Regions from separate parts of the Pseudoclavibacter sp. RFBG4 genome, predicted to be linked through region 2. Evidence: riboswitches for the same ligand, from Rfam matches in the RefSeq annotation. Region 2 holds a riboswitch; the other holds the start of a gene.
What was found. A riboswitch is a leader RNA that binds a small molecule or an ion and turns the genes downstream of it on or off. The one in region 2 is predicted to bind FMN.

Region 1: it holds a riboswitch for FMN, as region 2 does, so the genes downstream of both, ribD (bifunctional diaminohydroxyphosphoribosylaminopyrimidine deaminase/5-amino-6-(5-phosphoribosylamino)uracil reductase RibD) here and C5E10_RS02410 (ABC transporter permease) in region 2, are expected to answer to the same signal.

Annotation. Positions count from the first base shown of each region.
Region 1 is NZ_PSYC01000044.1:19,017-23,421, forward strand. It holds gene ribH (6,7-dimethyl-8-ribityllumazine synthase) at 1-422, opposite strand, end outside; gene ribB (3,4-dihydroxy-2-butanone-4-phosphate synthase) at 419-1,114, opposite strand; gene ribD (bifunctional diaminohydroxyphosphoribosylaminopyrimidine deaminase/5-amino-6-(5-phosphoribosylamino)uracil reductase RibD) at 1,111-2,217, opposite strand; FMN riboswitch at 2,324-2,448, opposite strand; gene C5E10_RS16380 (PIG-L deacetylase family protein) at 2,533-3,312, opposite strand; gene C5E10_RS16385 (glycosyltransferase) at 3,305-4,405, opposite strand, start outside.
Region 2 is NZ_PSYC01000008.1:51,833-56,237, reverse strand. It holds gene C5E10_RS02425 (sugar O-acetyltransferase) at 1-252, shown strand, start outside; gene C5E10_RS02420 (TMEM175 family protein) at 282-932, shown strand; gene C5E10_RS02415 (ABC transporter substrate-binding protein) at 929-1,993, opposite strand; gene C5E10_RS02410 (ABC transporter permease) at 2,045-2,845, opposite strand; FMN riboswitch at 2,957-3,083, opposite strand; gene C5E10_RS02405 (SRPBCC family protein) at 3,171-3,596, opposite strand; gene C5E10_RS02400 (septum formation family protein) at 3,620-4,210, opposite strand; gene pyrE (orotate phosphoribosyltransferase) at 4,220-4,405, opposite strand, start outside.

The DNA.
Region 1 (4,405 bases), on a different contig from region 2:
GCATCCGCCCCCTTGTCCTCGAAGCTGCCCGGCAGGCCGATGCGGGCCTGCACCTGGGCTTCGTCGTCGCACGTGAGCACCCCGAAGCCGACCGGGATGCCCGTGCGCACCGCGACGTCGGTGAGGCCGTTGGTCGCGGCCGTGCACACGTAGTCGAAGTGCGGGGTGCCGCCACGGATGACCACGCCGAGCGCGACGATCGCGTCCGGCCTGCTCACGGCGATGCGGCTCGCCGCGACGGGTAGCTCGAACGAGCCGGGAACCCGCACGACCTGGACGTCGGTGACGCCGGCAGCGGCGAGTGCGCGGTGGGCGCCGTCGAGCAGCGCGTCCATCGCCGTCTCGTGCCACTCGGCCGCGACGACGACGACGCGCATGCCGCGCCCGTCTGCCTGCACTGTCGGTGCTCCGTGTCCGCTCATCGTCGTGCTCCTCTCACGTGCGCCTCGGCGGCGCGCTGCTGGCTGTGGTCCTGCGGTTCTTCCTGCGTGCGCGGTGCGGGGAAGCCTGGATGCTCCCTGCGGTGGCGCACGAGGTCGTCGACGTGCAGCAGCACCAGGTCGGTGGCTGCCGCGAGCTCGAGTGCCTCGCCGAACGACAGCATCTCGCCGTCGTCCCGCACGAGCTCGGCGATGACGCCCACTTCGCCGGTGCCAGCGAGGCGCACGAGGTCGACGGCAGCCTCGGTGTGCCCCGGGCGCTCCAGCACGCCGCCATCCACGGCGCGCAGGGGCAGCACGTGGCCCGGGCGGATGAGATCGCTCGCGCGCGCATCCGCTGCGGCGAGGGCACGGACGGTCCTTGCCCGGTCGGTTGCCGAGATGCCCGTCGTCACGCCCTCGGCCGCGTCGACCGTGACCGTGTAGGCGGTGCCGCGCACGTCCTCGCTGCGTTCCACCATGATCGGCAGGCTGAGCCGGTCGGCGAGCGCCGCCGGGAGGGGCGCGCAGAGGAGCCCGGACGAGTGGCGGATGATCCAGCCCATCCACTCGGGGGTGGCGGTGTTCGCCGCGAGGATCGCGTCGACCTCGTTCTCGCGTGAGGAGGCGTCGGCGACGAGCACGGGGCGTCCCGCGCGCAGCGCCTCGAGGGCCCGGAGCAGTTCAGCGTTCATGCCGCGACTCCCACTCGTGCAGCGCCGTGGACGTGCGCGGCGGGTGATTCGGCACCTCGGACGAGCCGGATGAGCGTGTCGACGCCCAGCGGATGCACGGAGTCGGTGGTCCACCTGTTCGCGTCCCGGAGGCTCCCGACGTCGAGCGACGCGACGGAGCTCGCCCCGTCGCCCAGCAGGATGGGCGCGACGTAGGCGTCAATCTCGTCGACGAGTCCGGCGCGGAGGAAGGCCGCCGCGATGGTCGGGCCGCCTTCGACGATGACGTGGCGGACGCCCCTCGCCTGCAGGCGCTCGAGGGCGTCGACCGGGTCGTGGGTCCTGAGGTGCACGAACAGCTCCGGGTCCGCACGCACGGCGGCGTCCTCGTCGACCTCGCGCAGCCCCATCACGACGCGCAGGGGCTGCGACGCGTCGGTCGCGGCGACTCCCCGCACCGACAGCGATGGGTCGTCGGCGTGCTGCGTTCCGGTGCCGACGAGGATCGCGCAGGCCTCGGCCCGCCGACCGTGCGCGTGCGCCCTGGCGGCCTCGGAGGTGATCCACTGGCTCGACCCGTCGGCGGCGGCGACCCTCCCATCGAGCGTGGATGCGAGCTTGAGCGTCACGAACGGCCGCCGCTCGGTGACATTGACGAGCCAGACCCGTAGGAGCGACTCGGCTTCGACCTGTCGGGTGCCCGTCGACACGCTCACCCCGTGCGCGCGAAGGCGCGCCGCTCCCCCGGATGCGATCGGGTTCGGGTCCGCGACCGCGTAGACGACCTCCGCGACACCTGCGTGCAGGAGGGCGTCGGCGCACGACGGCGTCCTGCCGCTGTGTGCGCAGGGCTCGAGGGTCACGACGGCGGTCGCACCCCGCACATCCGCCCCGGATGCGCGCGCGGCGTCGAGCGCGGCGGCCTCCGCGTGCGGGGTGCCCGCTCCGCGGTGGTGGCCGCTCCCCAGGATGCGGCGCGGGCCGCCAGCACCGGAGGGCGGCGCGAGCAGGACGCACCCGACCTGTGGGTTCGGATCTCTGGCTGGCCCTCGGGCCGCCAGGGAGAGCGCCAGTTGCATGGCGGCGTCGACGGTGTCGACGCGTGTGGGTTCTTGGATCGGCATGGCCGGACCTCCGCGTTTCGCGTACCACGGGGCCATGTCCCGGTGCCGGCGCAGCCGGAGAGTCCGGCAGCCGACGCCTCGGAGGCCCTCGCCGAAACGAGCGCCTCCCATGCACCTACCATCCGGACTTTAACCGTCGGTCCCGGAATTCCACCAGGTCAACCGCTCGCGGACGAGCGGGTCGCGGACTCTCACCGCCGGTTCGGACTTTCACCGACCCCGGAGCATGTTGCACGGCGAGCATAAGCCCGCAAGCTTGGCGTGTGACGTCGTGGGGCAGCTCGCCCCAGGTGGGTGCCCGCGGGCACGGCCGCGCTACGCCACCACTTCGCGCAGACCGATCGCGAGGTGCACGTCCTGCCGCTGCCCACCCGAGTGCACGAGCGACGTGCCGTCGTCGACGACCGTGAGCTGGGTGCGGTGGCTGCGGAGGGCGGCGACGACCGCGGCCCGGTGCTGCTCGAGGTCGAACCACTCGAGGTCGCCGATCTCGGCCGCGAGGGCACGCTCGCTCTGCTCGACGAGCTCCGCGAAGCGCACCCCGGCCGCCCGCGATGCGGCGAGGCTAGCTTCCCGCGCCCGAACATGGTCGGGATGCCCGTACCCGCCGGTCGCGTCGTAGCTGATGACGAGGTCCGGCCCGTCGTGGGCGATCGCGGCGGCCAGATCAGCGGTGACCTCCTCGAGCGGGGCGACGCTCAGCGACCGCAGGTCGGTCTCGTCGGCGGGGCCCGCAAGGCCCGGCCGCAGCCAGCGCATCCCCGAATCACGGTAGTCGCGGGGTGCGAGGCCCTCGGCGCGTGCGGGGGCGGTGCCCAGCCAGCGGTGCTCGTCGATGCCGAGGGCGTCGAGCGAGCCGCGCAGCTCCCGCTCCCGCACGGCCGCGAGCTCCCCGACGGAGGTGGCGTCTGGCAGCACGCCGTCGACGATCTCGCCGAGCTCGCCGCGCGTGCACGTCACGAGCGTGACCCGCGCGCCGCGTTCGTGGAGCTCGCGGAGCAGGGCGCCGCCGGCAAGCACCTCGTCGTCGGGATGAGCGTGCACGACCAGCGCGTGGCGCACCGAGTCGAGCAGGCTGTGGCCGGCCTCAGGCACGCGCGGAACCCAGCCGGGCCTGTGCGACGAGGTCGCGGAACACCGAGAGGAGGCCTTCCGCGCTGAGGTCCCACGAGTGGGTGAGCGCGTGCTCGCGTGCGGCGCGGCTCATGCGCTCGGCGACCTCGGGCTGCCGGAGGATGCCGGCGATGGCGGCCGCCCAGTCGGCGGGGTCGCGCGTCTCGAGCAGGACGCCGGTGACGCCGTCGACGACGGCCTCGCGGAGTCCGCCGGCTGCGGAGGCGACGACGGGCACGCCGGATGCCGCGGCTTCGAGCGCGACGAGACCGTACGTCTCGGAGTGGGAGGGGATCAGCACGAGGTCCACGAGGCGCAGCTGGGCTGCGAGCGCGTGCCGGCTGAGCGAGCCGATGTACTGCACATGGTCGGCGAGCCCGTGCTGCTCGACGGCGTCATGCAGGCGAGCCTCGTATTCGCGGCCGTCGGCATCCGGCGGTGCGGCGCCCACGAGCACGTAGTCGGGGCGGACGTCGGCGTCGACCTCGGCGATCGCGTCGAGGGCCAGGTCGAATCCCTTGAGCGGATGCAGGCGCCCCGCAGACAGGGCACGCCTGGGTCGCTGCTCGTGCGCGGACGGCTCGGCCCGCGCATCCCAGGCGGGGAAGAAGAGGTCGGCGTCGACGCCAGGCGGCACGATGTGCGTGATCGCGGGGTCGCCGCCGAGCCTCGAGAAGACGGTGTCGCGTTCGGCCCTGCTGACGACGACGATCGCGTCGACGGACTTCGCGAGCATCGCCTCGCCAGCGAGCCGTCCAGGCGATTCAGCCCGTTCCCCGTCAGCGAGCGGCGTGGAGCTGTCCGCGGCGATGGAGTGGAAGCTCTGCGCGATCGGGATCCCGAGCTCGCGGGCGACGGGCAGGGCGGCGACGCCCGAGAACCAGTGCTGGGCGTGCAGCACATCGACGGGCAGTTCTCCGAGGAGCGTGGCGAGCGCATCCTGGAATTCGCGGATGACGTGCTCGTGCTCACCCTTCGCGATGAGGCGGGCCGGCCCGGCGTCGAGGTTGTGGAGGCGCAGGTTCTCGCCGAGCTGCACGGTGGGCGCCGAGACTGGGTCGCTGCGTCGCGTGAT
Region 2 (4,405 bases):
ATCGGGCCGAACGTCCAGCTGCTGACGCCGACGCATCCACTCGACCCCGAGCCCCGCCGCGCCGGCTACGAGGCGGGCGCGCCCATCACGCTCGGCGACAACGTGTGGCTTGGCGGCGGCGTCATCGTCTGCCCCGGCGTCACGATCGGCGAGAACACGGTCGTGGGCGCTGGCGCCGTCGTCACGAAGGACCTGCCCGCGAACGTCGTCGCCGTGGGCAACCCGGCACGCGTCATCCGATCCCTCGACTGACCGGACCTCACGGAGACGGAGCATCCATCATGGCTTCACGCAGCTACGCACGCGGAACCACGGAGTTCGACCGTGGGCTGACGTTCTTCGACGCGGTCTACGCGGTCGCCATCACCCTGCTTGTCGTCGACATCGTGCCGCCAACGGCAGACCATTGGGCGAGCTGGGATGCGCTCGCCGGCTCCGGCGTGCTCGACCAGCTCCTCGCCTTCGCGATCAGCTTCTTCGTCATCGCGAACTTCTGGAAGGTCAACCACCGCCTCATGGGCGACGTGTCGGCGCTCGATGGCGCACTGCTCAACACGAACATCGTGGCGATGTTCTTCATCGTGCTGCTGCCGTTCAGCACCGCGTCGATGAGCGAGGCGACCCTCGACGCGCAGCCCCTGCCCGTCGTGCTCTACGCCGTCAACATCATCTGCGCGTCGCTCGCGCAGCACGTCATCTGGGTCGTGGCCGTGCACCGCGGGCTCACGGAGCCGTCGCGGGCGGCGCGCCGCCGGTCGGCGTTCACGTTCGTCGTGCCGGCCGTGTTCGCCCTGTCGATCCCGGTCGCGTTCCTCCTCGGCCCGGACCCTGCGCGCTACACCTGGCTGCTGCTGCTCCTCACGGGCCCCGTCACGTCGGCCATCCAGAAGCGGATGGCCGCGCGCGACGGGGAGGAGCCGGGAGGACGCTAGCTCTGCGGCACGTACGCGTTCGTGAACGCGTCGCCGTCCAGCGGCTTCTCGAGCAGGTCCTGATCGCTCATGAACGTCGCCATCGTGGCCCACACGTCGGCGTCGTTCGTGAAGAGCGGCTGCCCCTCCTGCGCGGACAGGAACGGGATGGTCGCCTCGAGCGTCGCGAGCGCGTCGCTCTTCGCCTCGTCCGTGTAGAGGGTCGGGATGTACTCGGCGGCGATGTCGATCGACTCCTCCGGGTTGTCGATCACGTCCTGCGTGGCCAGTGCGAGGGCCTCGAGCACGGGGGTGATCGTCGCATCGTCTCCCTCGATGATCGAGTCGGCGACCCCCAGCGACGGGCCGACGAGGGTCGGCGCCTCCGCCGGCGCGATCTCGATCGTGCGCACCGGGAAGCCCGCCTTCTCGAACTGCACGGCATCGTTGTTGATGTAGCCCATGACCCCATCGACCGCGCCCGTCGTGAGCGCCGCCTGCTGCGTGTAGCCGATGTACTCGATCTTCACGTCATCCGCCGTCAGCCCGTTGCTCTGCAGCAGCGACAGCAGCGCGAAGTACGTCTGCCCGTATGGGCCGGGCGTGCCGATGGTCTTGCCTCGTGCATCCTCGGCCGTCATGATGTCGGAGTCCTCCGGCACGATGAGCGTCGCCGGGTACGTGTTGTAGAGCGTCGCCACCGAGGTGACGGGGATGTCGGCTGCCCGCGCCTGCGTGATCTCGTCGCCGCCCGCGTACACGAAGTCCTCTGTGCCGTTCGCGAGCGCACCGAACAGGTCCTCGCCCTCGCCGTGGTGGCGCAGCTCCACGTTGACGCCCTTGTCGTCGAAGTAGCCCTTCGCCTCGGCCACGTAGAACGGCACGAACTGGATGTTCGGGGTGTAGGTGAGGCCGATGGTCACGTCGCCCGCGCCCGCGGCCGCGGCGGGCGCCCCCGCGCCGTTGCCGTCGGCCGAGGGGGAGCATCCGGCGAGCACGGCCACGGCTGCCACGGCGCCGGCCGCGATGACGGAGCGCACGGCCCGCGAGCGGAAGCCCGCGGTGGTTGGACGAGTGTTCATGGGCGTCTCCAGATCGAGAGAGGTGGGGTGCGAGGTCAGGCGGGTGTGAGGTCAGGCGGGGAGCGGTTCGTCGGCGAGCACGCGGGCGCGCCGCCTCGACTTGGGTTCGTCGTCGTTCCAGGTCACGGCGTTCTGGAACAGCCGCATGAGGATGTAGAGGGCGACCGCGAGGAGCACGAGCATGAGCAGCGTGGAGAAGATGCCGGGGATGTCGTTGGCGTCGCGGTTGAGGGTGAGGAGCATGCCGAGCCCCCGGCCGCCCATCGTGAATTCGCCGACGACGGCACCCGTGATGGAGAGCGTCACACCGGCGCGGATGCCGGCGAGCACGCTCGGCAGGGCGAGCGGCCCCTCGACCCACCACAGCAGCTGGTACCAGTTGGCGCCGTCGATGCGCCCCGCCTCGATGACGTCCTGCGGGAGCTGCCGCACGCCGAGCACGGTCGTGACGATCATCGGGAAGAACGACATGATCGCGCAGAGCACGACCGTCGGGGCGAGGCCGTAGCCGATCCACAGCACGAGCAGCGGCGCGAGTGCGATGGCCGGGACGGCCTGCGACGCGGCGACGTACGGGGTGATCGCGACATCGACCCACGGGAGGCGCGCGATGAGGTAGCCGAGCGGCACGGCCACGAGGATCGCGAGGAGACTGCCGAGCAGGGCCGCCGAGAGCGTCACCCACGCGTGGCCCAGCATCGGGCCCTTCGTCACGTCGAGCCAGAAGCGCTCGGCGAGCTGGCCGGGAGCGGGGAGGAACTGCGGCGAGATGAGCCCCGCCGCCGTGACGAGCCACCACACGGCGAGCACACCGATCGCCACCGTGATCGGTGCGAGGAAGCGTGCTGACATCGTGTTCATCTACCCGGCTTTCGTGGAAAGCTCCGGGGATGACGAGGCGCGTGGAGGTCGCCGAACTGGTCGGCGGATTCCACGAGCTGACGGTACGCCGAGGCGTGCCGTCACGTGCGCCTCCCTTCCGGACTTTCACCGTCGGTTCCGGAATTTCACCAGATCAGCCACTCCCTTGCGGGAGCAGGTCGCGGACTATAACCGCCGGCTCGGAATTACACCGACCCCGGAGCACGTGGACTCTGTCGTCAGAATACGACACGCCCCCGTGATGTGCGACATCGTGACGCTCCGCGACGAGCGAACACGGCTGCGAGGCGGGCGCCTACTGGGCGGCCTGCGCCTCCGCGGTCTTCTTCGCGCTGCGGAGCTCGTTGGCGATCGCGGCTGCTGCGATGGGCTTCGCGAGGCCGAGGCGCTCGGCGATGCCGCCGGCGTCGAACTCCGCATCCACCGTCACGCGGGTGCTGGCCGGGGTGATCGCCTCGGTGCGCACCTCGGCGGCGAAGGACGCACGGCCCTCGACCGATTCCCAGCGAAGGCGCTTGCCCGGCTCGTTGACGACGACCTTCGCGTCGATCGAGCGTCGCTGCCCGACGAGCTCGACGTCCCACCGGATGAGGTCGGGGCCGAGCACCTCGACGTGCTTCACGATGCTGAGGACGCTCGGGAGCGACTCAGGCTCGGCGTAGAGGTTGAAGAGCACGTCGACGGGCACATCGATGTCGATGGATTCACTCACGAAGGTCATGCGATGAGCGTAGCCGTCGCACGCTACCGGTTCGCCGCGAGCGAGCCGGTGGTGGTTGCCCCCGGCGTGGAGGCGAAGCAGCGGTAGCCGCGCAGCCCCGCGTCCCAGTCGGCCTGGTTCAGGGGGTAGCTGGCCTCGATGACCAGCCCTGGCACGGCCGCAGCCGCGGCGGTGTCGAGGACGTCGCTCGCCTGGCACGTGATCTGGGCGCGGTCCCTGAGCGCCTCCTCGCCCGGATACTCGGCGTCCGCAGACAGCGTCGTTGCCTCGACCTCGGCGAGCAGCTGCCCCGAGTGCTCGGCGTCGCACTCGACGACATCGAACCTGGGCTCCCAGGGCGAGACGTAGTCGCGGATGCACTGGCCCGGCTCGAGCAGCGACGCGTCGACGCCCGCGAGCGGCACCTCGGTGAGCGCGGGTCCGGCCGTCTCCTCTGGCGGGACCTGCCCGTCGCCGAACGGCTGGAGCCAGACTCCGAGCGCGGCCCCACCGAGGAGGAGGACCCCGATCAGCGCTGCGAGGACGCCGCGGTTGCGACGCTTCGCGGCGCGCTCCACCTGCTGATCGCGCGCTTGAGGCTGCTCGCGCGCCTCAGGCGTGGGGGTCTGTGCCACGGGGAGTGCCTAGGCGAGGCCCAGGTCTTCGAGGCCGATCGCGGCGCGATACGGGTAGCCCGCGGCTTCGATGACGCCCTGCGCTTCCGTGGCGCGGTCGACGATGACGGCGACGCCGACGACCTTCGCGCCGACCTTCTCGAGGGCTTCGATGGCCTTGAGTGGCGAGCCGCCCGTGGTGGACGTGTCCTCGAG